DNA from 3 places in the Sporosarcina sp. FSL K6-6792 genome. Region 3 is predicted to be linked to each of the others. Evidence: riboswitches for the same ligand, from Rfam matches in the RefSeq annotation. Region 3 holds a riboswitch; each other region holds the start of a gene.
What was found. Region 3 has a riboswitch for preQ1 ahead of queC (7-cyano-7-deazaguanine synthase QueC). Riboswitches for the same ligand answer to the same signal wherever they lie in the genome.
Positions count from the first base shown of each region.

Region 1: linked by a shared signal. The riboswitch ahead of queF (preQ(1) synthase) and the one ahead of queC (7-cyano-7-deazaguanine synthase QueC) in region 3 are both predicted to bind preQ1.
Region 2: linked by a shared signal. The riboswitch ahead of MKZ26_RS16070 (QueT transporter family protein) and the one ahead of queC (7-cyano-7-deazaguanine synthase QueC) in region 3 are both predicted to bind preQ1.

Region 1 is NZ_JBBOSA010000001.1:1,331,155-1,341,555, reverse strand. Features, by position in the region: gene MKZ26_RS06410 (PrkA family serine protein kinase) at 1-1,719, shown strand, start outside; gene yhbH (sporulation protein YhbH) at 1,818-2,984, shown strand; gene MKZ26_RS06400 (SpoVR family protein) at 2,981-4,390, shown strand; gene MKZ26_RS06395 (hemerythrin domain-containing protein) at 4,652-5,068, shown strand; gene recQ (DNA helicase RecQ) at 5,123-6,901, shown strand; gene queF (preQ(1) synthase) at 6,948-7,445, opposite strand; PreQ1 riboswitch class I at 7,532-7,575, opposite strand; gene MKZ26_RS06380 (MFS transporter) at 7,602-8,768, opposite strand; gene MKZ26_RS06375 (hypothetical protein) at 8,937-10,046, shown strand; gene MKZ26_RS06370 (diaminopimelate dehydrogenase) at 10,063-10,401, shown strand, end outside.
Region 2 is NZ_JBBOSA010000001.1:3,275,875-3,286,275, reverse strand. Features, by position in the region: gene MKZ26_RS16100 (CPBP family intramembrane glutamic endopeptidase) at 1-874, shown strand, start outside; gene MKZ26_RS16095 (DMT family transporter) at 915-1,784, opposite strand; gene MKZ26_RS16090 (beta-carotene 15,15'-monooxygenase) at 1,919-2,956, opposite strand; gene MKZ26_RS16085 (hypothetical protein) at 3,219-3,341, opposite strand; gene MKZ26_RS16080 (nitroreductase family protein) at 3,492-4,121, opposite strand; gene MKZ26_RS16075 (winged helix-turn-helix transcriptional regulator) at 4,256-4,591, shown strand; PreQ1 riboswitch class I at 4,851-4,897, shown strand; gene MKZ26_RS16070 (QueT transporter family protein) at 4,905-5,387, shown strand; gene MKZ26_RS16065 (excisionase family DNA-binding protein) at 5,455-5,685, shown strand; gene MKZ26_RS16060 (BCCT family transporter) at 5,872-7,362, shown strand; gene MKZ26_RS16055 (homoserine dehydrogenase) at 7,403-8,389, opposite strand; gene MKZ26_RS16050 (hypothetical protein) at 8,347-9,213, opposite strand; gene MKZ26_RS16045 (O-acetylhomoserine aminocarboxypropyltransferase/cysteine synthase family protein) at 9,245-10,401, opposite strand, start outside.
Region 3 is NZ_JBBOSA010000001.1:953,130-963,530, forward strand. Features, by position in the region: gene MKZ26_RS04605 (C40 family peptidase) at 1-296, shown strand, start outside; gene MKZ26_RS04610 (hypothetical protein) at 334-672, shown strand; gene MKZ26_RS04615 (metallophosphoesterase) at 785-1,873, opposite strand; gene MKZ26_RS04620 (2,3-butanediol dehydrogenase) at 2,108-3,157, opposite strand; PreQ1 riboswitch class I at 3,334-3,377, shown strand; gene queC (7-cyano-7-deazaguanine synthase QueC) at 3,383-4,051, shown strand; gene queD (6-carboxytetrahydropterin synthase QueD) at 4,048-4,473, shown strand; gene queE (7-carboxy-7-deazaguanine synthase QueE) at 4,470-5,177, shown strand; gene MKZ26_RS04640 (2OG-Fe(II) oxygenase) at 5,951-6,595, shown strand; gene MKZ26_RS04645 (DUF2157 domain-containing protein) at 6,790-7,881, shown strand; gene MKZ26_RS04650 (GDYXXLXY domain-containing protein) at 7,862-8,413, shown strand; gene MKZ26_RS04655 (MFS transporter) at 9,372-10,401, shown strand, end outside.

The sequences.
Region 1 (10,401 bases), 380 kb from region 3:
AGGCTCTATCAATTTTTTGGAGAAGAGATTTTTGGACTGGAAGAGTCAATCGAAAGACTTGTGGAAGAATACTTTCATCCCGCAGCTAAAAGACTAGAGGTTCGTAAACGGATTCTGTTGTTGATGGGTCCAGTGAGTGGTGGTAAATCTACAATCGTGACTTTATTGAAACGCGGACTTGAGAACTATTCTAAAACAGACGAGGGTGCGGTTTACGCCATCAAAGGCTGTCCAATGCATGAAGATCCGCTACATTTAATCCCGCAGCATTTACGCAAAGATTTTTTAGAGGGGTATGGTATTCGTATTGAAGGAAGCCTGTCGCCGTTAAATTCTATGCGACTTGAACAAGAATACGATGGTGAAATTGAAAATGTACTGGTAGAACGAATCTTTTTCTCGGAAGACAAACGTGTCGGTATTGGAACATTTACACCTTCCGATCCAAAATCACAGGATATTGCGGATTTAACGGGAAGTATCGACTTTTCTACAATTGCCGAATTTGGTTCCGAATCGGATCCGCGTGCTTATCGCTTTGACGGTGAATTGAATAAAGCAAACAGAGGCATGATGGAATTTCAGGAAATGCTGAAGCTGGATGAGAAGTTTCTATGGCATTTATTATCGCTGACCCAGGAAGGTAACTTTAAGGCGGGCAGGTTCGCGTTGATTAGCGCAGATGAACTAATTGTCGCGCATACGAATGAAACAGAGTACCGATCTTTTATTGCCAATAAAAAAAATGAGGCTCTTCACTCAAGAATTATTGTAATGCCGATTCCTTATAATCTAAAAGTTAGCCAAGAAGAGTGTATTTACGAAAAAATGATTAAAGAAAGTGATATGACGCATGTTCATATTGCTCCACATGCATTTAAGGTAGCTGCGATATTTTCAGTGTTGACACGTCTGGAAGATTCTAAGAAACAAGGAATCGATGTTGTAAAGAAAATGCGTCTTTACGACGGGGAAAGTGTTGAAGGATTTAATCAAATGGATGTAGAGGAATTGAAGAAGGAGTTTCCGAATGAAGGAATGAACGGCATTGATCCACGTTATGTCATCAACCGAATTTCATCGGCTATCATTCGAAAAGAAGTTTCTTCAATTAATGCACTAGATGTCTTACGTTCTTTGAAAGATGGGCTAGACCAGCATGCTTCCATTTCACAAGCAGACCGTGAAAAGTATATGAACTATATTGCAATCGCAAGAAAAGAATTTGATGAAATTGCAAAGAAAGAAGTACAAAAAGCATTCGTTTATTCATATGAAGAGTCCGCGGTATCGATGATGGATAACTACCTCGATAATGTTGAAGCCTATTGCAATAAAAACAAATTGCGAGATTTTTTAACAGGAGAAGAAATGAATCCGGACGAAAAATTGATGCGTTCCATTGAAGAACAAATTGGTATTTCGGAAAATGCTAAAAAAGCTTTTCGAGAGGAAATTCTCATTCGACTTTCCGCTTATGCAAGGAAAGGAAAGCGTTTTGACTATAATTCCCATGAGCGTTTGCGAGAAGCCATTCAAAAGAAACTGTTTTCAGATTTAAAAGATGTTGTCAAAATTACGACTTCATCCAAAACTCCAGACGAATCGCATCTTAAAAAGGTGAATGAAGTCATCGCACGACTTATCGATGAGTATGGTTATAATTCAATTTCGGCAAATGAATTGTTGCGCTATGTTGGAAGTCTACTAAATCGATAAATGCTGGAAGATAAAAGAACAAGACTGATGAAGTATTGGTCTTGTTTTTTTCTAAAAATCACAAGCATACATTGGCTAAAAGATGGGTGTGGATGAAGATGAGTGAAAAAGACAATGAACATTTTGCTATCTCACAAGAAAACTGGTCTCTTCACCGAAAGGGCCATCAAGATCAGCAACGTCACTTAGATAAAGTGAAAGAAGCTATTCAAAATAACTTGCCTGATTTAATCAGTGAGGAAAGTATTATTTTGTCAAAAGGTAAGGACGTTATTAAAATCCCCATACGTTCGCTAGATGAATATAAAATTCGATACAATCATGACAAATCAAAGCATGTAGGGCAAGGAAATGGAGATAGCCAAGTAGGTGATGTGGTTGCGAAAGATGGATCGCAGGGGAAAAGTGGGCCAGGGACAGGGAAACAAGCCGGGGATCAAGCGGGGGAAGACTATTATGAAGCAGAAGTCTCGATTGCTGAATTAGAGGATGCCTTGTTTAAAGAAATGGAATTACCGGATTTGGAACAAAAAGAGCAGGCCGAAAACACGGCTGAAAAAATTGAGTTTAATGATATCCGAAAAAAAGGACTTATCGGAAATATTGATAAAAAACGCACGATTTTAACTGCTATTAAAAGGAATGCCATCAAAGGGAAAGCTGAAATCGCACCCTTTCACAATGATGATTTACGTTTTAAGACATGGGATGATGTGAAAAAACCTGAATCTAAAGCAGTAGTTCTTGCCATGATGGATACGAGTGCATCAATGGGTAATTTCGAAAAAATGATGGCGAGAAGTTTTTTCTTTTGGATGGCTAATTTTTTGCGCACGAAATATGAAACAGTTGAATTTGAATTTATTGCGCATCATACAGAAGCAAAAGTGGTAACTGAAGAGGACTTTTTCTCGAAAGGGGAAAGTGGGGGTACCATTTGTTCATCCGCGTATATAAAAGCACTTGAATTGATTGAAAATAAATACAATCCTGTACGCTATAATATCTATCCATTTCACTTTTCCGATGGAGAAAACATGTCATCTGATAATGAAAAATGTATAAAGCTTGTTCAAGAACTTATGGCTGTTTCCAATATGTTTGGTTACGGTGAGGTAAATGCCTATAATCGTTTTTCAACAATGATGTCCTCATTTAAAAAAATCGATGACCCTAAATTCCGTCATTATATATTGAAAGAAAAACGAGATGTTTACTTTGCGCTTAAAAGCTTCTTCCATAAAAACTTGGAGGGATTCGATTGACGGAAATAAAAGCGCTTCACCGTGCGATTGATGAAATCACAGAAATCGCAACTGGATTTGGTCTCGACTATTATCCCATGCGGTATGAAATTTGCCCTGCCGATATAATTTACACATTTGGTGCGTATGGGATGCCAACCCGTTTTACTCATTGGAGTTTTGGAAAACAATTTCATAAAATGAAGTTGCAATATGATCTTGGTTTGAGTCAAATCTATGAGTTAGTCATTAATTCAAATCCTTGTTATGCGTTTTTGCTGGATACGAACAGCCTTATTCAAAACAAACTTATTGTTGCCCATGTTCTTGCCCATTGTGATTTTTTCAAAAATAATGTTCGATTCTCTAACACAAGAAAAGATATGGTAGAGAGTATGACTGCAACGGCTGAGCGCATTGCGAATTATGAAATGATCCATGGTAAAGATGAGGTAGAACGTTTTTTAGATGCTGTATTAGCCATTCAGGAACATATTGATCCTTCTATACTAAGGCCTCAACGGCCAGCTGATGATTTGGATGAGGAAAGTGTTGAAGAAGAAATTATACGGAAAACGCCTTATGATGATTTATGGAATTTGGATAGAAAAGCGGCAGAGAAGAAAGTAACAACACCAAAGGGAAAGAAAGTACCCCAAAATCAGGAAAAAGATCTTTTGCTATTCATTTTGGAGTATAGTCGAGAACTGGAAGAATGGCAACGTGATATATTAACGATGATGCGAGAGGAAATGCTCTACTTTTGGCCACAGCTTGAAACGAAAATTATGAATGAGGGCTGGGCATCATTTTGGCATCAACGTATCTTGAGGGAAATGGATTTAACCTCTGATGAAACAATCGAATTTGCTACATTGAATGCGAATGTTATCCAGCCTTCGAAAACCTCGATTAATCCCTATTATCTAGGATTGAAAATCTACGAGGATATTGAAAAGAGATACAATAATCCGACGGAGAAATTGAGACGGTTAGGGGTCCAGCCTAACACGGGTATAGAAAAAATCTTTGAAGTGAGAGAAATTGAATCGGATATATCCTTTATCCGCAACTATGTCACCAAAGAGTTAGTTCAACAGGAAGATTTATATCTCTTTGAAAAAAAGGGCGGCAACTATCAAATTACTACTAAAGATTATGAAAATGTAAGAAATCAACTAGTATCCATGCGTGTAAACGGTGGTTTTCCATATATCGTAGTTGAAAATGGGGATTACTTGCGCAACGGAGAACTGTATTTGGTGCATAAATACGAGGGGACCGAGCTGGATCTTAAGTATTTAGAAAGTGTGCTTCCTTATATTTATCAATTATGGGGACGGATTGTACATCTAGAAACGTATGTAGAGAATTTGCAAGTCGTCTATTCATATGATCGGAACAAAGTATATCGACGGTATGTTTAAGTGATAACCAATAATTAGAAGTAGTACTATCCCGCGATCGGATTTTCGGTTGTGGGGTTTTTTCTCGTCTAAATTCCAACGGGGTAAAGATTCACGGACTGGGAAATACATTCGTTAATGGTGCTTATATGGAAATCGAAGTGGCAAAAGGTAAAACATCAATGAAAACGAAATTCATATAATGGCGAACGGACTTTCATTTCAATACGCCGCATAATCTGTTATTCTTAAAGTAAAGCTTAAGACGGGAGAGTGAATGAAATGGCTGGACCAGCACTTAAGAAACTACACTCCCACCGCGCAATTCATGAAGGCGGACTTTCAGGGGCAGTTAGTAAGACAGAGGGTATGATGGAATTTCTTCAACAGGGTGATCTTGCGTTGGCGAACCAGGCGGCTGATGATTTAATTGAATACTGGAAGACACGTGTTATCAGTCACGCGGATGCCGAAGAACAAGGGTTTTACGGAGAAGTTGCCGAACGGAATCCTGATCTGAAGGACACTGTTGTTCAATTGACACGAGACCATGATTTGCTACGGATTATCGTGAAGGATATTGAACAACTGCGTGAGGACGAAAATCTGAGTCCTGCTGTACTTCATAGGTTTCATGCATTAATCGTCGTCAATGAAATACATAGCCGCGATGAAGAACGCATGCTTTTTGAAAACTAATACTACTTTAAGCGCCATTAACCGGTGCTTTTTTCTTTGATATATAGTTAGGAGATGGTCCAAATCGAAAAAGCTTTATCAATATTGACAACATATTTTGGGTATCCTTCTTTTAGGACAGGTCAGGAGCAAGTTATCCGGGGCGTTATGAGCTATCAGGATACACTTTGCGTTATGCCAACGGGGGGCGGGAAGTCTGTCTGTTACCAAGTGCCCGCACTCGTGATGGATGGGACCGTTCTTGTTATTTCACCACTTATTTCACTGATGAAAGACCAAGTCGATGCACTCCACCAAGTAGGGATTCCCGCAGCGTATATCAATAGTTCACTTTCATCCGAGGAATACTTTGAAACAATGGAGAGAGCCGTGTTGGGCGAGTATCAGCTTCTTTACGTCGCCCCTGAACGTCTTGACTCACCGTCTTTCAAAAATCAGTTGCGGCGGATGACAATTCCGATGGTCGCTATTGACGAAGCACATTGTATTTCGCAATGGGGTCACGATTTCCGTCCAAGTTACCGCAATATAAGCAGTATTGTTTCTCTATTTGATAAAAAGCCGGTTCTCCTTGCACTAACAGCTACTGCCACACCAGCTGTCCGGGAAGATATTTGCCGTCAGCTTGGAATTAGTGAAAATAATACGGTTATGACTGGATTTGAGCGGGCAAACCTCACTTTTTCGGTCGTCAAAGGGCAAGACCGTGAAAAATTTGTAAAAGAATACGTCCGTAAAAATGAAGGAGAAGCGGGCATTATCTACGCTGCTACACGAAAAGCGGTTGATCATGTGCACGACATTCTTCAAAAAAGTGGAGTGTCTGTTGCGAAATATCATGCTGGACTTGGAGACATTGAACGTCAGTCTGGGCAAGACCGTTTTTTGAATGATGAGGCGTCAGTCATGGTTGCGACAAATGCATTCGGCATGGGAATTGATAAATCCAATATCCGCTATGTTATTCATTACCAGATGCCGAAAAACATGGAGAGCTATTATCAGGAGGCAGGGCGTGCAGGACGTGATGGGCTTGACAGTGCTTGTACTGTGCTATTTTCATCACAGGATGTACAAACCCAGCGTTTCTTGATTGATCAGTCACAAGACCCAAGCAGAATTCCGGCAGAGCTTGAAAAATTGCAGTCAATGATTGACTATTGCCATACAGAAACATGCCTTCAGAAATTCATTATTTTGTATTTCGGAGAGACAGATGTGAAGGACTGCGGTCGCTGTGCAAATTGTACCGACACACGTGAAAGTACGGATGTGACTGAAGACGTTCAAAAAGTATTGTCATGTGTCATTCGAATGGGACAACGGTTTGGCAAGGCGATGATTGCACAAGTATTAACAGGATCTCGGAACAAGAAGGTGATTGAATTCGGTTTCGATAAATTAACGACATACGGTTTAATGAAAGGGCGTAGCGCAAAAGATATATCTGATTTCATCGAGTTCATCATTTCAGAAAGTTATCTTGGCGTGGAGAATGGGCAGTTTCCAACCATTTACGTCAGTGAACAAGGGAAAGATGTGCTGACAGGTAAAGTGACAGTCAATCGAAAAGTGACTGTTATTACAATGCAAGTTGCGAATGATGATCCACTATTCGACCAGCTTCGTGCACTACGTATGAAACTGGCTCAAGAAGCGGGTGTACCGCCGTTCGTCGTCTTTTCAGATAAAACGTTGCGTGATATGGCGGCAAGAATGCCTGTTACAAATGATGATTTCCTCGAAGTAAATGGTGTTGGTCTTGCGAAATTGGAAAGATACGGGGAAGCTTTCATGGAAGAAATCAAGACTTTTCAAATGCAAAACGCATAAAAACCATCCGGACAATGAACAGTCCGGATGGTTTTTTGTTATCAAATTATCTATTATCAACTTTTTCTGGATACATATCGTGATTCATCATCCGGTGTTCCGCCATTTGTTCATATTTTGTTTCGGGTTTGCCATAGTTGCAATAAGGATCGATTGACAAGCCGCCACGCGGCGTAAATTTCCCCCATACTTCGATATAACGCGGTTCAATTAGTTTGATTATGTCATTCATAATAATATTGACGCAGTCTTCATGAAAGTCGCCATGATTTCGGAAACTGAATAGATATAATTTGAGTGCTTTACTCTCCACAAGTTTTTTATCCGGCACAAAACTGATATACATCGTCGCGAAATCGGGTTGCCCTGTCATCGGACAAAGTGATGTAAACTCCGGACAGTTGAATTTAACAAAGTAATCGCGATCCACATGCATATTGTCGACAGCCTCTAAAACATCGGGGTTGTACTCGTACACGTATTTCGTGTTTTGATTGCCGAGCAAAGTTAAGTCGGTCAATGTTGCTTCATCTCTTCCAGCCAATTAAAAAAACCTCCCGTATAGTTTGTCAGGGAGGTCCATAGGCGCCGGGAAAACGGCCATATCGAATGCACATGGCGTAAATTCCGTCATCCATAGTTTTTTATAGAGGGTCGCTATGAACCTCTCCCGAACAGGGTATTCATTTCGTATCTGACATTATAGGACGTGCGATGATTTGTCAATAGATCCTTTTTTCTTCAAGCCAATCAAGGCATATAAAGCGACAGCGAGGAGGATGAATCCTGTCAGCATGAAAGCGCCTCGGTACTCCAAGTCCAAGAATCCAATCAAGCTTGAACCTGCAACGACACCAATCGAGAAGAACGCGTAAAAGTAACCATATGCTTTCCCGCGAAATTCAGGAGATGAAGAATCGATTAGCAGCGAGTTGATGGATGGGAAGAGGAAAGCGAATCCAGCCCCATAAATACACATTGCAATATATAAGTAATTCAATTCCTCAACTTGACTCAGGAACAGCATACTTAATCCCATAAGTGTTATTCCGAATGCAAGTGTCACAACTGGCCGTACACGGTCAAAAACTCGATTGATGGGCAATAAGAAGATGAGAATAGCGACGACGCCAAATGTGCTTAGTAACAACCCCGTTGTTTTCGTATCAAATCCAAGTGATTCAACTTTTAGCGGCAACACAAGGGCAAGTACACCTTGTGAGAACATTAAGAAGAATGCTCCCGCGAATGCTCTGACCATCCCCGGATGTTGGAAAAGATATCTGACACGGAAACTGTCAGCTCCTTTTGAAGGCTGTTTTCGTACATATGTAAACGATCGGAGAACAAAGAATGCAAGTATTGCCAGTAGCATCATGATGCCACCGTTGACCGCCATAATGAAAGGTGTACTTGTTTTAGCTGCCACAATACCACCATAAGCTGGACCGATAATCGCTGCCAATCCAACGAATGCACCTGAAATTGCAACACTTTTACCTCGTTTAGATTCTTCTGCACGATTTGCCAGGAAAGTGAACGCAGCTGGTACAATTAGCCCTTCCATAAAACCATGGACAAATCGGACACCGAGCAATGACATTGGTCCATCAACAAACGCGTAGAGGAAGAGAGAGAGTGCAGAAGCAAATAGTCCAAGTACGAGTATGAAAAAAGGTCCTCTTTTGTCAGTCATGAAACCGGAAATGACATTCCCGATAGTATTTGAAAATGAATACATACCAACTGCAAGTCCAACTAAAAATGGTGTAGCACCAAGAGATAATGCAAATGGGCTCATGACAGGCAGTTGCGAAAATAAATCAAAAAACGAGAAGAAAACGATGAGGTAAACAAAACCACGCATAATGAAGCCTCTTTTCAATTAATAGATAACATCCTACCCTATACTTTAGCATTATTTGGACCTAAGGGGAAAAGGAGAGATTGTGAACAAAACATATTCTTTAGCAATTAATGAAAGATAACGATAAGATTAATGAAATATATGAATGGGTAAAGGGGGAAACGGTGAGTGGGCTTTTTTACAAACTTATTTAAAAAACAAGATGATAGCGAAATTGTAAATGAAATTGAAAAGCGATATATTTTCGTTCAACTAGACTTGGAACATTATTCCGAACCGTTTTTTGCGAGGGATTTAGTAAACATGTCCTCTCCCGATTTGAAACAACCTGAATATAGGGGCGTTCACAAATCATTTGCTGCAGGAGTGTCATTAATCCCGCATCTTAAAGCAGATACTTCTATCGAATTGTTCATTCTAACGGATTATTTCGATGTGGAGGAAATCATTAAAGCGGGTATTGCTGTGAAGCATGTGCAATCTTCTGTTGATAGGATAATGATGGAAGCAATTATTTGGAAGGGTAACGGTCAGGTGGAAACAATTCCATTTTTGCTGAATCTCCGTCTTGAAGACGAGAGCTCCCGATTGGCTGCAGCATTAATCAGTGTTCAAAAAGAAATACCATTCTATTTTGGGCAGATTGTGAATGAAGTGTTCACAATAGAAAAGCAACTGCTTGTGAACATGCCCGAAGTGGTCCAAGAAGATATGCAAAACACTTTCGCAGAGCTGTATAGTGATGAACCCAGGAAATTCGGACCTTTTGTCGGGCTAGAAAGCGTATCAGATCGAGAAATGACGACTGGAGGATGGGTCATGCATTTTGATAATGAGAAGCTGAAGGAAGAGGAATCAGACTTGTCTTTGATGAAAATTAAAATTCTAAGCTCAGCTTTTGATAAAATTAGTCGTCTAGGTGTCAAAGGTCGGTTTACAGGATGGATTGCAGAAAATGTGGCAGATTCAATCGGAACAGGTTCATACGGTGGGACGACGACATTTATCTTTACATCATCGGAACCAATGCATGGTAATGAAAAATTGCATAGTGAAATTATGAAATATATGAAGTCGTTAAAAGGGTTTATTCGCGAGGAAGGCGGCTATCCCTTAAAATACGAGGGCCTTCCTGTGCTAAGACAAAATGGCGGTGGCTATGGGGTCGTTGCCATTGATGAAGTTTTTTTTACGAAAGCGGACGAGTTATATAGAAAAATGACCAACAAAGAGATAAACTTATATTATAAATTGCTGAAATTGAATGCAACAGATTGAAAGGGGAAATACGACGATGACAATTAGAGTTGGGATTGCAGGTTACGGAAATTTAGGACGCGGTGTTGAATTTGCAATTAGTCAAAATAAAGATATGGAACTAGTTGGTGTGTTTACAAGGAGAAATCCGGAAGATGTGAAATTACTGAATGGCAATGTATCCGTACATATGATGGATGACATTCATAAATTTACTGATGCAATCGATGTACTCATCCTTTGCGGCGGATCGAAAAACGATTTGCCAGAACAAGGACCGGCACTATCAGCCCTATTCAACACGGTAGATAGCTTTGATACACATGCGAAAATTCCGGGTTATTTTGAAGCTGTAGATGCATCGGCTAAACCTAAC
Region 2 (10,401 bases), 2.3 Mb from region 3:
CTGGCTTATTTTACTAACTTTTATAGCCATGCTAATTGTTCAACAGTTATTCTCACTTCCAGGGATTCTTTTATTGATGTTCACTGAAGCACCTTTTAGTGAGGGATTTAGTTATCTCGATATGCAAACTGCTTTCGATTCACACCCTTGGATTTTCCTTTTAATGCAAGGCGGTGGTACAGTCGGTGGAATAGTGATTACTTTTTTACTATGGCGTTTTATAAATAAGGGTTCCATGAAAGAGCTCGGCTTTAGAGGTTCGTTGAAAGACTTATGGTTTGGACTGTTTCTTGGTGCATTATCGATTATCTTTATTTTTATTGTATTGATGGCGACCGGCAATGTGACACTCCTTAATTCATTGTCAAACCCTCACTTCTCAATATTTATGATTACTTTTCTAGTTCTATTTATTCTTGTCGGAATCTTTGAAGAGATGTTCTTTAGAGGATATGTCATGTCCACCATGGCAAGTAGGGGAAATAAAAAGTGGGTTATCTACGTAGCATCCGCTTTAATTTTCAGCATCGCCCATGGTGCAAATCCAAATGTAAGTCTTTTAGGATTAATGAATATTGCACTGGTCGGGCTTTTATTCGCTTATATGTTTGACGCCACAAAAAGTTTGTGGCTTCCAATTGGTTATCATATTACGTGGAACTACTTCCAAGGGAATGTTTTTGGATTTGCGGTAAGCGGTACTGCACCAAATGGCATCTATAGTGTTGAACTAGTCGAGGGACATGATTGGCTGACTGGTGGTGCATTCGGTCTAGAAGGTGGAATCCTAGCAACGATGCTAATCTTGGTCGGTTTTATCGCTACAAAGCTTTATTCCAAATCGAAAAACAAAAAAAATACAGGAAGCCTTTAAAGCTTCCTGTATTTTGAATTTCAAAAACAAACAAGACTGTTCAAACTTTCACTTTCCTACCACTCAACGTCAACACAAGAATTCCACCAAGCAACATCGCAATACCCATCCACGACGTTCCAGTCAGTCGCTCACCTACAACAATCACACTCAATATAGCAGCAGTAAGTGGTTCAGCAAGTGACAGCGTGACTGCTGACGATGAAGGTATCCGTTTCAACCCGGCTGAAAACAGGATATATGCCACACTGGTTGTGACGATCCCAAGATACAACACAACAGAAATTCCACGCCCCGTCATAAGCCCTTCCGTTTCGAATAAAAACAAGAATGGCATGAGCATTATCGCACTCATCGAAAAGATAACCGCAACAGCAGGCACAGGATCTACCTTGTCTAGTACGTCTTTATTGACGAGTGTATAAAAGGCAAACAACAATCCAGCTCCAAGTGACATCGCGATTCCCACTGGATTGACAACAATCCCATCTCTATTTAAAAAGAGCAGTGCACACCCTATAATTGCAAGTGCTGTCGCCATGATCCACACCCGGGTCGGGCGGCGTTTCAATAGTAACCATTCAATGATTCCAGAAAAAACTGGAGCACTTCCGATTGTGACGACCGTGCCTATAGCAACCCCCGTTAGTCTTACAGAAGAAAAAAATAAGTATTGAAAAATAGCCATTGAAATAGCTGCGTACAAGGTAGATTTCCACGGCCAATTTCGAAAATCGATTTTACGCATAATGAGCAAAATAACTAGTAACGAAAAACCCCCTATAGCAAGCCTCGATGCCCCAACTGCCAACGGATGAATCGTTTGCGGCATGAATGTTTGGGCTGTGCCAGTCGTCCCCCAAAGTATCGCACCTACCAGCACGACTAGATATGAAATACGTTGTGACAAAGTGATTCCCCCTTACTCTCTCTACAGTAGAAGATACCACATAAATCAAATTTTCCAATACCTTAATTCTACTTAATTGAATCCACAGTTGATTATACGAACCTAGCTAAACTGGTGGGGTACAATATCTATCTTCATAACTTTTGCTTCACCAGTTCTTTAAACCTCTCCGAATCATCTACTCGAATAGCTACTTGATCATAGAATTTCTTTACCCCCATCAACAGTGTCGCTTCTACTGGATATTTCAACTTTAATAGGACACTCGGGTACACTTTCTCAAAATCACGTGCAATAAAATCAATCGTATTCTTCGAAAATTTTTGTTCCAATACATCAGGGTCTTCTATTATCTCCTCAATATCTTCCCATCGGATTTCCATACGCTTCATCAAACCTAGAGAAACATACATACTTTCATGCTCTATCTGCAAAGGATTGAAGCGTAGTGCTTGAATATCACCTAAAAATAACAGGACTGAGTAGATGTTTATCACTAGCAGAATAAGCGATAAAATAAATGATTTGTCATGCAACCACCAGTGAATACCGATTGTTTCAATCATAATTGCATGGATCATCATCACTTGAAAGGCGATTAAACTTGATTTTTTGTAGAGTGTGAACGTATTGTCTTTTTCTTGCGGTTTCTTTTTCCAAATACAAAAAGCATAATAAAACATGAGCATTTCCGAACAAATCACTTGAATAATCGGATGCTTTCTTACCTTTTCGTCCACTGCATGAGAGAAAGAAAATAAAAGTGGTAAAGGGCTTTTCTTCACCGTTCGAATGATTTCGGGTAAATATTTAAAAAGAGTTACTAACAACAGAACTTCAAGTAAAACGAGTGCACCTTCTATTGCAAAACCTGCTAACGTAATCGTCTTAAAAGGAGCTAAATACTCCATCGGAATCATAAAGCGTGCAACCATAAGGCCCCCAGCCATCAACACAATCAGATACTTCCAACTCATTTTACGTTGCCAAGCTAAAAATAAAACGGGTGCCACAATGGTTAAATCAAGGATGGAACCTAGTACGACACCATTCGTTTTCGTAGGCAACAGGTTAAGGCCAAAGGAAGAGCGATATAAAGCAAAATTAGAAGCCAAAACAAGTAATAATAAGATTAGCCATACAATATGGATTGATTCCCTTTTATATACCATGTTATCCACCTCCCTTTTTTTGAGTTATAATATTTTCCGGTTTTTGAAATATATACGATGTAACTCCTGAATATCCTTCATTCCTAACTTTTCCTACTATTTTCATTAATCGTTTGCTCAACTTATGTACGTTTTTCGAAATAGGCTATCCTTCTTAATTGATTGAGTTTTATTTTCAATTCCCTACGATTTTCTTTATTGATTTTTCTCAGGTCTGTTAATAATTAACTTACAGTATTTGACTTAAATTTTAACCTTGTCGTTAGCTCGCTTGTTTTGCAGATGCCTTATTATCAATCACATCTTGGTATTCGGAATCTGATTGCAATTCATCTCTTCTACGTTTAATAATCTCTTTCATATTGTTAGATAACCTAGAATCCATTACAACACCTTCTTTCGTTCCGATTAACAGTTAATTAGTATTAACCATAAATACAACTTAACATAATGTCAATAATTGTTATTAATATAAGCTAAAAATCTGTATACAAAAAAGCCCGAAATGCATGTAGCATCCCGGGCAAGAAATTTCTTATATAAAACGCACAACTTCATCTAAAGGCAAGCGGGAAGACCCATATGCCGGGGCAGCGGCCTTTCCTAAGGCAATCAGTACAATTGGGAATTGATCACTAGGAAGGTCGAATCTCTCAGCAAATTTCACTTTATCAAAGCCACCTATTGTTGAAGTATCATAGCCTTTTTCTTTGGCAATCAACATCAATTGCATAGAAACAAGCCCCGCATCAAAAGAAGCGATATTCATTCTTGCCTCTCTTGGAATAGTTGGATAGACCGCATTCGTACTGGCAATCGTACGATCTTTAATCGACTCATCCATATGACCTTCTGCAACATTTTGTGTATAGATTTGCTCCACTTTTTTATACGCATCGATATTACCTAAGACAGCGATAACGGCAGATGAATCCCCCACCTGGACTTGATTGTTAGCGATTACTTGCAGTTCTTTCTTCACCTCGGGGTCCTGGATAACTATAAAACTCCAAGATTGCAGGTTACTAGATGAAGGAGCTATTGTTGCCAGCTTCAGCATTTCTGCAATTTCCTCTTTTGCGATTGTAGCGTTCGGATCGAACACCCTTACCGATTTTCTGTCCTTCATTACACTATATAAATGTGAGTTCAATGTTGTAGTCATTGTATTGCCTCCCTTTCTAAAACTTACTAATAGTAAGTAACTGCATTCAACTTACCATTAGTAAGTTTGTTATGTCAACCCTAACGATACATGTTAAGATAGATGAAAGATAAAGCAGAATGGAGGTTCGACTAGTGAATCAACCGAAAAATTGTGGGAATTCATCACATGTCTGCAACAACTTTCACGATACAATTGAATTTATTGGTAAGAGATGGATGGGGGTAATTATTTATACACTGATGTCCGGACCCAAGCGTTTTCATGAAATCACTGAGGGTATTCCAGGGATATCAGATCGACTTTTAACAGAACGACTGAATGAATTAATCAAAGAAGGCCTCGTTACAAAAAAACAACTTGAGCCTTCTTCTACTATAGTTGGATATGAGCTAACGGACAGCGGGATGGAATTAAAAGAAGTTATTACTGCCATACGGAACTGGATGGAAAAGCGAACAAACCTTTAGATCCGAAGGGTTAGAAAATTCATTAAACTCCCAAAGAAGAGCTATTTCCCCTAGAGGTTGATAGCTCTTTTCCCTCGCCCTGATTAACCACATTCATCTTCCTACACTTTGCTCAATCATTTATACCGAGCTGTTTCATGGCCACAACAAGACTTCGAACATCGATATTTATCCTATCCAAATTCTTACTTCTTCATTTTTCACATGTATTGACATGTACGAATCAAAAACACTATGATACACTGGATTGCAGGCTTTTTAACACGTGGTTCGTCAACCATCCCACGCTAAAAAAACTAGGAGGAAATGAATAATGAAAATAAAAACAATGGCCATTAGCGGGATTATCGCCGCTTTATATGTAGCTGTTTCCCTATTAATAGCACCATTAGCATACTCAGCCATCCAATTTAGAATCCCTGAGATGTTCAACCATCTTGTCGTGTTCAATAAAAAGCTCATATTTGGAATTGTGCTTGGTGTATTTGTGACAAACTTATTTTCCCCACTTGGTATGTATGACTTATTTTTTGGGGTAAGCCAATCAATCCTAGCCCTTTCAATTACAATTTTCTCTGCTAAATTCATATCTGGAATATTCAAGCGAATGGTCTTCAACACGCTTGTCTTCACCTTTACAATGTTCATCATTGCTTTCGAGTTGAACCTAGCATTAGAACTGCCTTTCCTACTTACCTGGTTAACAGTCGCAATAGGTGAATTCGTCGTTATGGCTATCGGGATTCCGATTATGATGATTTTAAATAAACGTTTGAAATTCGAAAAACTTATTTAACATAACCCATCCCCTCCATTTCACTGTTAGCGATTGAAATAGAGGGATTTTTTAAGGAGATGGATCGATGTACATAACAATCCAAGAAACCGCTGAACATCTAGGTATGCCTGTCGAACAAGTAGAAAAGTACGTGCGGGAAGGTCGCATCCGTTCCGTCCATGATGGTGAAAAATTCCTTATTAACAAAGATCAGTTTGGACTCTATTTAGAACAGCTCGAAATGTTAAAACACCAAATCGATGAATGGCGGAACGAACCTATTCCACCCGATCGTGACATTAAAGATGAAGATTGAAAAACCGGTTGAAAATCTACGGATTTTCAGCCGGTTTTGTTTTATTTAAGATAGGGTATCGTTCCGTTAAAGGTATGGAAATCGCTATAAGAGAAAATACTAAATACATCGATTGGTTGCTTTCAATATGCTTTGCTAGTATAGTAAGAAGCTGTTTCCAAATTACCAGCTCCACGAGGGGGAATTATGAAGAAAATTTCAAATGTCTTTTACATCACAATTGGTCTGATTATTTTGACCGTCGGATATGGCGCGTTTGCACCTGAAAGTTTTGAGGCTGTTACAACGAATGTCCGAAACTTTGTTGCGTCGTCTTTCGGTTGGTACTATATGCTGCTCATGTCATTTATGTTAGCGCTCAGTTTCTTTTTCATCGTCAGTCCATACGGAAAAATCCGGCTTGGAAAAGATACGGACCGTCCGCAGTTTTCAACAGTTACATGGGTTGCCATGCTGTTTTCCGCTGGGATGGGTATCGGCCTAGTCTTTTATGGTGCCGCTGAACCATTATCACACTTTGCAATCAGTCCTGCTTCGGAAGATCCAAATACGGATGCTGCTTTCAAAGAAGCCTTACGTCAATCTTTCTTTCACTGGGGGATTCACATATGGGCCATGTACGGAGTCATTGCGCTATCGTTAGCCTTCTTCCAGTTCCGCAAAGGGGAACCGGGATTAATTTCAGCAACATTGAAGCCGATATTCGGTGAAAAAATGGTTGGACCATGGGGTACTCTCGTCGATGTACTCGCCGTTTTCGCAACAGCATTCGGCGTCGCTACATCACTCGGCTTCGGCGCTGTTCAAATTAATGCAGGCCTAAACTACTTATTTGGTGTTGAGATCAATATCTTTTCACAATTTGTCATCATCGCAATCGTCACGGTCCTGTTCGTTGCATCTGCATGGTCAGGATTAAGTAAGGGCATAAAATATTTATCAAATACAAATTTAGTCCTTGCTCTTGCACTGCTTGGATTTATCGTCGTTCTTGGACCGACATTACTCATTTTCAATATGTTCACTGATTCGTTTGGCGGCTACTTTTCAAACCTTGTCCAAATGAGTTTCGGTACAGCACCATTGGACTCTACCGACCGGAAATGGCTTGACGACTGGACAATATTCTACTGGGCATGGTGGATTTCATGGGCACCGTTTGTCAGTATGTTCATTGCCCGTGTTTCAAAAGGCCGTACAATCAGGGAGTTCATGATTGGCGTACTTGCTGCACCTACTTTGCTGGTTACGTTCTGGTTCTCAGCTTTTGGAACGACAGCGATTGATATCCAGAAAAAAGGGCTTGTCGACTTGACGCAATCCAGTACAGAACTGACGATTTTCGAAATGTTCAATGTTATGCCAATGTCGTTCATGATATCAGTCTTCGCAATTTTATTGATTGTATCGTTCTTCGTTACTTCAGCCGATTCAGCAACATTTGTCCTTGGCATGCAGTCAACGAATGGTTCGTTGACACCGCCGAATAATGTGAAGCTCATTTGGGGCGTTATCCAATCGACAATTGCGCTCATTTTGCTATCTGTCAACGGCCTCACCGCTTTGCAAAACACGATCATCATCGCTGCATTGCCGTTCTCTTTCGTCATGCTACTCATGGTTGTCGCGTTGCTCAAAGCGTTGAAAGCCGAATTAAAGTTGATGAAATTAAAGTAATAACTAGAAAAAGCGATTCCATAAATGGAATCGCTTTTTCTTAACTATGAACAAGAACCTTTTCACGTTTTCCAATCATTTGAAGGAAGTCTCCGACCATTGCGCTTGCCGTCGGGTACATACCTGCACCCGGACCGACAAGTGTTAAGGCACCGAGATAGTCAGTTTCAACGATGATTGCGTTGTCCACACCATCGACACCATATAGCGAATGATGAGTTCCGATAAGTACCGGGCCAACACTTCCGTGCAATGTCCCCTTCTCGTCAATCAAAATATCAGCGACATGCCGATAACGAAGCTTAGCCTTAGATGCATCCGCCACATCTTCAATAGTAATCTTGTCGATTCCAACAACCGAAACGTCTTGCCAATTTGGTTGCGTACCGAATGCAAGTGCGCTCAAAATCATCAGTTTTCGAAAGGCATCTTTGCCACTTATATCGTCCGATGGATCCGCTTCCGCATAGCCAAGCGCCTGTGCTTCGTGAAGCGCGGCTTTAAATGGAATTCCCTCTTCCCGCATTTTCGTTAAGATGAAGTTGGAAGTGCCATTCAAAATACCTCTAATTCGTAACACCCGGTCTGTCGGTAACAAGTTTGTCACCGTACGGATAATCGGTATACCACCCGCCGTCGTTGCTTCATACCCAACGTAAACTCCACGGAACTCCGCATGTTTTAGTAACGCCGGACCATGTTTCGCAAACATCGTCTTATTCGCAGTTATTATATGAAAACCTTTTTCTATTGCATCCGAAAGAAACGTATAAGCGGGTTCTTCTCCAACAATCGCCTCAAATATGAGGTCAATGTCCGGATTTAACAGGATTTCTTGAATGTCATCCGTTATCTTCGTTCCAGGTGTCGCTAGACGTTCTTTCTCCTTATCCCGGACCAAAATGGAAACAATGTCGATTGTACAGCCCATTTCCCGCTTAATCTCTTCTTTCCTTTCATTCAAAATCCTATAAATCCCTTCACCTACAGTGCCGAAGCCAAGTAGAGCGACTTTGATTGACGCCATAACGCCACCTCCATGGACTGTTTGATGATGAGTCCCCATTTTTCAAATTCCGTTAAAAAACTTTCATAGGCATGTTTTGTATTGACCAAACAATATATAGAGTTGGGAATCATATAGGCGAACGTTCGAATTTCATCCGTCGGATACATCGGATCGTGTGTAAAAGCAAACGCCACCACTTTTGCAGATATCAGGCGGGAAGCTAGTTCAACGCCTCCTCGACCACGGCCGATGTCATGCGTATTCATCGCACGGATTAAGGGGTAGAAGCTCTCCATGTCATTTCTGCTATTCCCAAAAGGAGATGCCATGTTCCCAATTTTAGTTGATTGTGGTGTCACTGCCATCGGGAAAAGAATATCCATAGCCTCGGGATACATAATGCCCCATTCCAGTACACGCATGCCACCGAGCGCCCCCCCGATGACCGCCCTTAACCGATTGACACCTAGTACCGTCAGCGCTCTCCGTTCTGCATGCACCATATCTCGAATCGTTACTTCTGGAAATAAATTTCTATACAGCTCGCCTGTGTCCGGATTTACAGTTAACGGTCCTGTTGATCCGTCACTTCCGCCAAGTGCGTTAAAAGAGATAACGGATAATTCATTTGTATCGATACTTTTTCCTTTGCCGACAAGACCGCTCCACCAACCCGGATAGTCAACCGTTCCAACTGTCACGTGACTTCCTGTCAAGGCATGACAAACAAGTACATGGGGTGCATCCAACCTGCCCGTTCTTTCATAGGCAAGCTGTACATTTACCAAGACGACTCCTGATTCCAATACCAGATGCCCGATTTCCACTATCCCCGTCTCCACGATTGTCACGCCCTTTCTTGTCACCAAAAAATTATACTGTTACTGGTACCGCTAGTTCGATTGCTTGTGCAAGGTCTGCAATAATATCTTCCGCAGATTCAAGGCCCACCGATAGTCTGATCAATTCTTCAGTCACACCTGATTTTTTCAAGTCCTCAGGCCCAAGCTGCTGATGCGTCGTTGAAGCTGGATGGATAATTAGTGATTTTGCATCCCCAACATTCGCAACATGCGACCAGATTTTGACGTTATCAATCACGTTCCGGCCTGCATCACGTCCACCTTTAATACCAAATACAATAATGGAACCGAAGCCGTTTTTCAAGTACTTTTTCGCAAGGTCATAAGATGGGTGATCTTCGTTGCCTGTATATGTTACCCATTCGACAGATGGATGTTTTTTCAAGAACTCCGCTACTTTAACGGCATTTTCATTATGTCTTGTCACACGCAAATGCAGTGTTTCAAGTCCTTGGAGGAAATTAAATGCACTATCTGGATCTAAGCAAGGTCCGAAGTCACGCAATAGTTGAACGCGTAGTTTAGTCGCAAATGCCGCCGCTGCTGTATCAATTCCGTAACGGAGACCATGATATGACGCATCAGGCTCTGTGAAGCCAGGAAACCTCCCTTGCGTCCAGTCAAATGTACCCGCATCAACAGCAACTCCACCGATCGTGGTACCGTGTCCGCCAATCCATTTTGTAGCGGAATGGATGACAACATCCGCACCAAATTCGATAGGATTCGAACCATATGGCGAAGCAAATGTACTATCAATAAGAAGCGGTAGACCGTTTTCATGCGCAATGTCCGCAACCGCTTCAATATCGAGTACATGAAGACTCGGGTTACCGATTGTTTCTGCGAATATTGCTTTTGTTTTATCTGTAATTGCTGCACGGAAGTTTTCAGGATCTGTTGCATCGACAAACTTTACATTGATACCGTAGCGTGGAAGTGTAGCGGCGAATAAATTATAAGTACCGCCATATAAATTGCTTGCTGCGACAATTTCATCTCCAGCACCAGCTACGTTCAAGATAGAGAAAGCGATAGCTGCCATACCTGAGGAGAATGCAACTGCCGCCGTACCACCCTCAAGAAGCGCAATACGCTCTTCAAAAACTGCAACAGTCGGATTTGTAATTCGCGTATAGATATTGCCTGCTTCTTGTAGTGCAAATA
Region 3 (10,401 bases):
GCGGGACGACAAAAAACGGCTTTGACTGTAGTGGTTTCGTACAATATGCTTTCAAACAATCAGGGAAAAAAATCTCACGCACCACGCTTAGCCAATTTGCGCAATCCAAGAAAGTAACCTCGCCCGAACCAGGTGATTTGGTCTTTTTCAAAAATACATATCGTAAAGGCATTTCACACGTCGGCATTTACATTGGCAATAATAAGTTCGTCCATGCTGGGGGCAAGCAGTCGCAAGTAACAAGCTTAAGTAACAGCTACTGGAAATCAAAATTTGATAGTTTTAAACGGCTGTAAAAAGAAAGCCTAACTCGTAAAACCAATGGAATCCGTTATGAACGCGATTATTCTAACAGCTGTATTATATGCAGGCAACTCTGGCATGTATACGTCCACTCGCATTCTTTGGGACTTGGCGTACGACATAAGAGAGCTTCCAAATCGTGCAAAATGGTTCCTGCTCGGTCAGTTATTGTTGCTATTTCTATGTATTTTCATTATTTCAGGTCAAAACTTTCAAGCTTTCATGGGCGGCGTAATTGATTGGAATAGCGTAGTCATTCCCTACGTCGGTTTACTACTGTTCTTAATCGTTTGGCTAGTCTATAAAGTAGAACATAAATCAAAATTGATTCCATTGAAAGACTGTGATTTTGAAAACAAATACCCATAAGTAAAACAGCTGAAAGAAAAGGAAATCCTTTTCTTTCAGCTGTTTTTTCCTTTTTGTAAAGAACCCTGACTTTCAGCTTTCATTGTCTTAATGTCTCTTATTATTTTGCGTTTCATTTCTGGAATTTGAGATTGATTTCTACGATTTCAGCACGGCTACCGATTCTAAGAGGTGGGCCCCATGTACCAAAACCAGAAGTTACGATTGAGTGAAGCTGATCTTTCATCATGTGGCCATAATGATTGTCAAAAATCCATCGAGTAATTAGATTAGCTGGAAATAGTTGACCTCTATGCGTATGTCCCGATAACAGTAAATCGATGCCACTGTCACTTGCCTCGTCAAATTCAACGGGCTGATGGTCCATCATAATCATTGGTTTGTTTTGGTCTAAGTCGGCAACTAATGCAGTTGTTGTAATCCTACTCTTTGCCGCCAGATCTTTTCGACCAATGATGTAAAAGTCATCGGAAACGAGTGCTGTTTCGTCTGCTAGTACATGGATGCCGATTTTATCCATTTCGATAACTAATTGATCAACATCATTGCCATAATAATCATGATTCCCAGGTACTGCGTAAACGCCAAGTGGTGCATGAAGTTTTCCTAATATTTTCCCCATCTCTTTATCCAGGTATGGAGCAATGTAGTCATCGATAATGTCACCAGGAATTAAGATTAGATCGGGGCGTAATACCTCAATTTCGGCAACTAAACGTTCCAAATGCTTTTCACCGACAATGCTTCCGAGATGAAGATCGGATACAACGACAAGTTTTAACTCTTTTTCTGTAGCTGGTTTATCAATAGCTACCTCATACGTTGTGACAACGGGACTCCAAGCATTGTACGAACCGTAGATAAGCACAACAACAAAGAATAATATCGTCCCTAATCCGATTTGAAAAATCCATTTCTTTTTCAATAAGTAGACCGCGAGATTGATCAAAGGTAATAATAGTAAACTATAACCAAAAATCACGAGCCAAAATCCGCCGATGAATTGGATAGGTACCCATGACCAAAACCGTCCGATGAAAAAGGACAAACTAAGTAAGATCATGAGCATTATATAGGTTTTCTTGAAGGCAGCAAATTGCGTTGTTTTCAGCCATACCCAGCCATTGTATCCGATATAAAAACATAACAGTAAATAGATCACTAAGACGAGCAAAATTAATAAAGTAGTTGTAAATGACATCTGTTGTTTCCCTCACTTTATCACATCAATTACCGAACAAAGTTAGAGAGTAATGGTAACCGTAAAAATTGTTCCCTTCCCCTTCTCGCTTTGTATAGTTTTTTTAGCCATGAAGATCAATGATTATTTTTGCGATAGATAAACCTAGTCCGCCACGGTATTCACCTAAAAAAAGTACCTAAGTAACATCCAAAGATGCAACCAGGGTACTTTACTTTTAACTATTCTATCGTATTATTGTTCGCCGCTCAATTTAACAAGAATCTTCGCTTGCGTTTTGTCATTCGTTAACGCATCAAAACCTTTTTCAACAAGCTCTTCAAGCTCAATACGGCTCGTAATAATTTCTTTAGGGTTAATTTCGCCTGAATCCATCATATCAATTGTTTTCTGGAATACTGCAGGCTCATAAGCTAGTGTTGATGTAATTTTAATACCGGAAGCCGTTAAATCCATTGGTGAGAAGGAAACTGGTTTCGGGAATATAGATACAATAACAACCGCCCCCCTCGTTTTTGTGATTTTAATTGCCTGGTTCAACGTAATTTCTACGCCAGCTACCTCGAACGAGACATCAAAGCCTTCAGGTTCAATCTCTTTTCCAACTTCCAAAGGATTCACTTTACCTGAGTTGAACACATGTGTAGCTCCTACTGCCAACGCCTTTTCCAAGCGCTCTTCAGACAAGTCAAATACAACAATTTTATTAGCACCCTGTGCTTTTGCAGCAATGATTGTCAATAATCCAATCGGGCCAGCACCAAATACAGCAACCGTTTGACCAGCTTGCAATCCGCCTTCTTTCACGGCCTGTACAGTAACTGCCATCGGTTCTACAAGTGCGCCTTCTTCAAGAGATAAACCTTTCGGAAGTGCATAAACGTTTTTCTCAGATACGACTGCAAAGTCTGCAAATCCACCGTCAGAACCTAGTCCAACAAACGTGAAGCCATCATATATATCATACTCAGACGATTTATTGCCATATGTAATCAACGGATTGATAACGACACGATCCCCTGCTTTAAAGCGTGTCACATCAGAACCAACTTCCTCAACAATACCTGAAAATTCATGCCCTAACGTTAGTGGCGCTTCCTGGTTTGTCAATGGATCCGGACCATTACCTGGAATTAATACCGGGCCTTCATGGTATTCATGCAAGTCACTGCCGCAAATACCAGTCCATGCCACTCGCACTTTTACATCATTTGCAAGAACTTCTTTCACTTCACGCTCTTCAACACGAATATCATTGGCTTTATACCATACTGCTGCTCTCATTGATAATTCATCTCCTTAGGTTGTTTGCATAGTTATCATACACCTAATTAAACAATTCATAAAACGATAGACTTATAATACACGGATTGTATTATTAGTACTGTGTGCGCAACTGTTTCCAAACCCCTCTTCTAATCCCTTCCATCCCCTATTTATGTTATCATTAACGTTGTTCAAAAAAAGAGGTTCGAAAACTCCCTCTCTAAAAAACTAAGGAGATGTTTTATAGTGAAAAATGAAAAAGCGGTTGTCGTCTTTAGCGGCGGCCAAGATAGTACGACATGCCTGTTTTGGGCATTGAAAAATTTCGGTGAAGTTGCTACGGTGACGTTTGACTATGGTCAGCGCCATTCGGAGGAAATCGAGTGTGCTCGAAAAATTGCAGATGAGCTTGGGGTATCGTTTAAAGTGTTGGATATGAATTTGATCAACCAGCTGTCGGCCAATGCCTTGACGCGAGATGATATCGAAGTGAAGGAAGTAGAAGGTGAATTGCCGTCGACTTTCGTTCCAGGTAGGAATCATTTGTTCCTGTCATTTGCCGCAGTCTATGCAGATGCGATTGGTGCTCGGCACTTAATTACGGGTGTCAGTGAAACGGATTTTAGCGGTTATCCTGATTGCCGTGACAACTTTATAAAATCGTTGAATGTGACGCTGAATTTAGCGATGGAAGGACGGTTTGTCATCCATACGCCATTGATGTGGCTCGATAAGTCCGAAGTTTGGGCTTTGTCTGACGAACTTGGTGCGTTCGACTTTGTGCAGAACAAGACACTTACTTGCTACAACGGAGTTCCGAGTACAGGCTGCGGGAAATGTCCTTCCTGTGTGTTACGGAATGACGGTCTCGCTACCTATTTATCTAAAAAGTCTGTAGGTGTCTCTGAATGATGCAGCAATTTTATCCGCAAGTTCAGCATTCATATCGTTTTGAATTAAACAAAGACATGCATTTTTCTGCGGCACATTTCATTCCAAGCGAAGATGCTGGAAAATGCCAAGTAATGCACGGTCATACGTATTACTTAAACATAACAATTGGAGGAAATGAACTGGATTCAATCGGTTTCCTGATTGATTTCAAGGAACTCAAAAACCTCATTCATGATAAATACGATCATTCTGTGCTAAATGATCATCCTGAATTTAACAATAATTTTCCAACGACGGAGAAATTGGCGGAACAGGTTTGCAAATCAATCCAGGAAGTTCTGCAAACGCGAAGCAATAAGCCAGTCTGTTTACAAGTCATTGTCCGAGAAACGCCGACTAGCTATGTCATCTATCGTCCCGAACAGGCGGTAGTCCTATGAAGATTCCTGTAATGGAAGTGTTTGGTCCGACGATTCAAGGCGAAGGAATGGTCATGGGGTTAAAGACCATGTTTGTTCGAACAGCAGGATGTGATTATTCTTGTTCTTGGTGCGATTCCAGTTTTACATGGGACGGTTCGGGAAAAAGCACTTCGAAACAGCCTATAGAAATCATAGATGAACTTAAAGCAATAGGCGGACAGTCATTTTCACATGTCACAATTTCAGGTGGGAACCCTGCCCTTCATAAAGGAATCGGGGAACTTGTTGACCTATGCCATGAACAAGGATGGAAAGTCGCGGTCGAAACGCAAGCTTCTTTTTGGCAGGATTGGTTATTGAAAATTGATGATATCACGCTTTCTCCTAAACCACCGAGTTCAGGAATGATAACGGATTTCAGCAAACTGGATACATTCATGGAGAAACTAATTGATACAACTGCTAGTTTGAAAGTCGTCATTTTCGATGAAAAGGATTTCAACTTTGCGGAAGAGGTTCATCTTCGTTATCCAGCGTTTCCTTTCTTCCTGCAGACAGGAAATGATGATACGACGACAACTGACGATGCTCTACTCGTTTCGGCATTGTTACAGCGATATGAATGGCTAATCGATTTAACAATCCATTCGCCTATCATGAATGATGCCAAAGTGTTGCCACAACTGCATACACTGCTATGGGGGAATAAGCGTGGCGTCTGATAAGACTTATTCATTTCTCTGTGATCAGTATTGCATCTCTATTTTTGACATATAAAGATGATTTAATAAAGAACCAAGCGTCGGAATTGTTCTAATCCGACACTTGGTTCTTTTACTTATGAAATTCACTATAAATCGATGAAGGCAGTTTTCTAAATTGATCGGTTTGTAAAGGCAATAAACCTAATGGAAGATTCTCTTTTGTTCCCTTCCAATCTTCCATTCTCCCCATTTGAAATCACTACAACTATTACTTTTACGACAGATTGAGCCGACTACGGTGTCATTTTCCACATCTAAATCCCCTCGCTATTAGCCACAATATTAACGAAAAGATCCCAACATTAAAATGGTTACCAAATTTGCGATATGTTAAAATTCTATGATAAAATAAAATCATTCAAAGAAGAAACTATAAGAGCATGCTCTTATACTCAAATATTTGAAGTGAAAGTAGACCGTTAACACGTATAATCATTACTAATAAAGTTAATCTTCAATCAGTGGGGGTTTTCTTCATCCCCCCACTGATTGTTTAAAGAACTTAGGCTAAGTGCGCCACGTCCTGTGGCAAAGCCTAAGTAACCAACAAGGAGGAATGAACTGCAATTCCTCCTCGTTGGCCCTAACCATTCGGGCTTTTACGGGCAGTTGATCCCCCGCCTATTTCTTCTTGTGTCCTTGAAGACTTGAAGTGGGGGTCTTACTGCCCCTTAATGCAGGATAAAACGTACTCGTTCTGAAAATTAGATAGTTTAAGGGGTCGTTTGAAGATGATAACGGAGAATAAAGAACAAACTATATTTGATCACGCTGGAAATAAAATAAAAACAGACAGAGAAATTGATATAATCACTAGATTCGAAGAGCCATTGATAGTAATTTTAGGTAATGTTTTAAGTAACGAAGAATGTGATGAACTAATCAAATTATCAAAGGACAAAATGCAACGTTCAAAAATTGGGAAGACTCGTGAAATAGATGAACTGAGAACAAGTAGCAGTATGTTTTTTCAAGAAAGTGAAAGTGAAAACGAAACTGTTGCTAGAGTTGAAAAGAGAATTGCGGCTATTATGAATATACCTATTGAACACGGAGAGGGAATTCAAATCCTTAAGTATACTCCCGGTCAAGAATATAAAGCTCATTATGATTTTTTTTCATCAACAAGTAAAGTAGCAAACAATAATAGAATTAGTACGCTCATTATGTACTTAAATGATGTAGAACAAGGCGGGGAAACCTTTTTCCCTAAACTGAATCTCTCAGTAACCCCACACAAGGGTATGGCAGTTTATTTCGAGTATTTCTATAGTGATGATGATTTAAACAAGCTAACTTTACATGGTGGAGCACCAGTTATAGCCGGAGAAAAGTGGGTCGCAACGCAATGGATGAGAAAACAAAAATTAAGATAAAAAGCGCTCAATATGAGTGCTTTTTATTTTGTTAAATTCCATCGAAATTGTAAAAAAGCAGGAATGATTATAGATAAAAGAAGGAGTAGACAAGGGAAATTGTACTTAATTTACGAAAAACGGAAACTGTTGCATCTCAATAATTGCGGGTATACTTAGCATAAGGGAGTCTAAAAGAAACGGAGGTCAATGAGATGAAGAGGAAAATTAGTAAATCAGAGTACCGTATCCTTGAGAAGGAATTCCTCTTTTTGGAACAAACAGGACAATTGGAAACAAATCAGGCACGCAAACTTCTAGCAGAATATTTGCCTACTGAGCGACTAAGTTTTGTACGGGTATTGCTAGTCATCGGAGCGATTTTAATCGGCGTTGGCATTCTTAGCTTCATCGCAGGTAATTGGCAAGAAATACCGAAACTTGCGAAGTTCTTACTATTATTCCTTGGGACAGCCGGCTTTTATGCAGGTGGTCATAAGATGGAAGATATTTACCCGAAAACTTCGCGAAGTCTCTATTATATTGGTGTATTTGTGTTTGGCGCCGGGATTTTTCTAATTGGTCAAATGTTTAATCTGGGTGAAGGTGTTTATACAGATTTCTTCATGTGGGGCCTCGGTATTTTACCACTCGCCTATCACTTGAAAGACAAACTCATTTTTGCGTCTGCTAGCTTATTCTTCATCATTTACGGTTTCAAAGTGTTGAATGGAACGGTTGAATTACCTTATCTGCTTCTACTAATTATTCCGCTACTGTTTTGGATGAATGAAAGACGGATGGGGCATTCCAAAGTTTTATTTATTTCCAATGTCATTTTGACTTTACTATTTTCATTCAATTTATTCATTTATTTTGATCTGCATGAAGTACTAATTTTATGTACATTCTTTGCACTTGGATTGTTTCTTGCCTTCTATCCATTTGGCCGATACCAGTTGCCATCCGAATGGCTTGGTTCAGTAGTCTATGGAATGGCGGGGCTGTTTCTGACTTTCCCAAGTACATGGGGGGATTTTATACCGGCAAACAATACAGGAATAGCAGCGATTATTTTCACAATCATTTTTTCAATAATACTGTTGTACTTCTTGAAGATTGGCAGTTTGCCAGCGGTTCTTATTGTGTGCACATTGATCTTCCGCTTCTACGCCGATTTGTCATATAATTTTATGCCAAAATCGTTATTCTTTATCGTTGGAGGCTTGATTTTAATCGGTTTTGGTTTTTGGTTCGAGAAAACTCGGAGAGGAACGGTGATTGCACATGAACATGATGAAAAATAAGCGTATTGGTTTCATTGTTGCACTAACTGTCCCCCTTCTCCTATTAATCGGCCTGACAGTCAAACCATTATGGACATTGACATACGGAGATGATATAGCATTACTGACAGTGCCAATAGATCCAAGAGATTTACTGTACGGTGATTATGTCACACTCCGTTATGAAATTGAGGAAGTTCCGAAAAATGAAATTTCGACTGTGATTTTGGACAAACTCAACAAGTCGGTGAATTCCAAAGGGTTAACTGTTTACGGAAAACTTGTTAAGCAAGACGATATCTATGTGTTGGATAGTTTATCTGATAAAAAGCCTAGAGGTAGCGTCTATTTAACCGGGAAACTGAGCAGTTATGATTACCAGAATGTTGATGGTGTTAACGTCCATTCCATCGATTTTGGCTTGGAACGCTACTTCGTACCGGAAAACACCGGCAAAGAACTTGAAGATTTATCAGCGAAAGGCCGATTGATGGCGCACTTGAAAGTGAAAAATGGCTATGGGATTTTGCAGGAGATTTCTGCGGTTAAATAATGCATACACGCCTTCTATAAATTCACAATAACAGCACTAAGCACCGAATCGATTCAGATTCCGTACTTAGTGCTTTTTAGCTATTCATTCAAAACCATGTCCTCGTTACCCAATGCATCATTGTATCTACACCGCTTGTTCGGTTAGCCCACAACGTAAATCGGTATTCCACTATATGTCACAAGTAGTAGTGTCTCCATTTTCATTGATAATAGCAAAATCATGCTTTAGATTTCTGTACAAATGTTATTCAGTGAAAGGATGCTAATTATAAATGGAAAAGGATTCATCTGTTACCCAAGTACGGATATTCCCCGAATTTAATACAGATCTACTCGGTAAATGCACAAGGTGAAAGTAGACGCGGAATAATCGTGTTACGAATGTACATACAGATTGAACCACATCTGTCGATTAACTACATTCTTACATAAAGCACTTGTAAGATAAGCATAAAAGTCTACATTTTCACTTGAACATTTCTTGATTTCTTTGGACGAAATGATCACAACGTCTTTACCGCATGTCTATATTGTTCAAGTGAAAAATGCAACTTTTTTCAAGAAAGGTTGCAAATGTAACTGCCTTAAATTCGAAAAAGATATGCTATAAAGAAGGAGTAAGCAGTCATTTACTGGTTAATTTTGGCCAATCAACACATGTGATTTTGAACTGATGGATTGCAATATTTACTGAGTTATGAAGCCACAGAAGCTGATCTAATTAGGCATAGTGCATCCCCTAGTGCCATATCAATTCAATGAAATTCTTTATTTCAACATTACTATTTAGAATTATTCGCGTTCAAATCTAACAAACTAAAAAAATTCACCTTATTGACACATAAGATAGTTTAATGTTAAATTAATATGGCTGTAAGTATTATCGTGGAAAAAGGTAATGAACATTTCGATATACGGAACGATCAAAGTACAAGAAAAAAGGATGGTTTAACTTAATGAATAACAAGAAAAAAATTCACTTTGGCTGGTGGTTACTCATCGGTGTGTCACTTATGGCGGCATTTACACGAGGTGGAATTAATAGCTCAGGTGCATTATTTTTAACACCCGTTTCTCAGGACTTAGGAATTGGTATGGGTAGTTTGACATTATACTTTAGTATTTCTTCAATTGCTACAATGCTATTTTTACCGATTGCCGGTAAGATGATGGCGAAATATGACATCAGATTACTACTTATTGTCGGTGTAATTTTACAAGCTGGTTCTTTTGCTATGTTTGGCTTAATGGATTCAGTGTGGGGATGGTATTTATTCGCTATTCCAATGGCAATTGGTTCGGTTTTCGTTGCAACAATGGCTGGGCCAGTATTGATCAATAACTGGTTTAAAAAACATAATGGATTAGCAATGGGGACCATGATGGCATTTGTTGGAATAGGTGGAGCTATCATCTCACCAATCGTTGGAAACCTTATTGCTAACAACGGTTGGAGATCCGCTTACATTACATTAGGACTTGTCGTAATGGCAATCGTTATTCCCATTATTATCTTAACAATCAGAATGGCACCTCAACAAAAAGGTCTGTTACCAATTGGCATGGAAGAAGTTAAAAAAGGTGCAAGTGAAACTATAGTTGAGCCTAATAAAGGTGTAATAGCTACTGTAGCAAGAAAATCTACTGCATTTTATGCATTAGTTATCTTTTTCTTCTTCATAACAGCAATTGCAAGCTTTGGTCAACATATTCCGACATTCGCAATGGGTCTCGGTTACTCCGTTCAATTCGCCGGTAACGCATTAGGAATTTGGATGATTGGTATGCTAGTTGGATCTATCGTTTTCGGTTTCTTAAGCGACAAGATTGGCGCACGAAATACAGCCATCTTCTCAATGATTACGGGATTGGTTTCAATCGGAATGTTGCTTACGATTGCAGATAACTCAACAATTTTCATGATTGCAATCGGGATTTTCGGTGTTGTATCTGCATCGGTTGGAACACTCGGACCTATTCTTACAA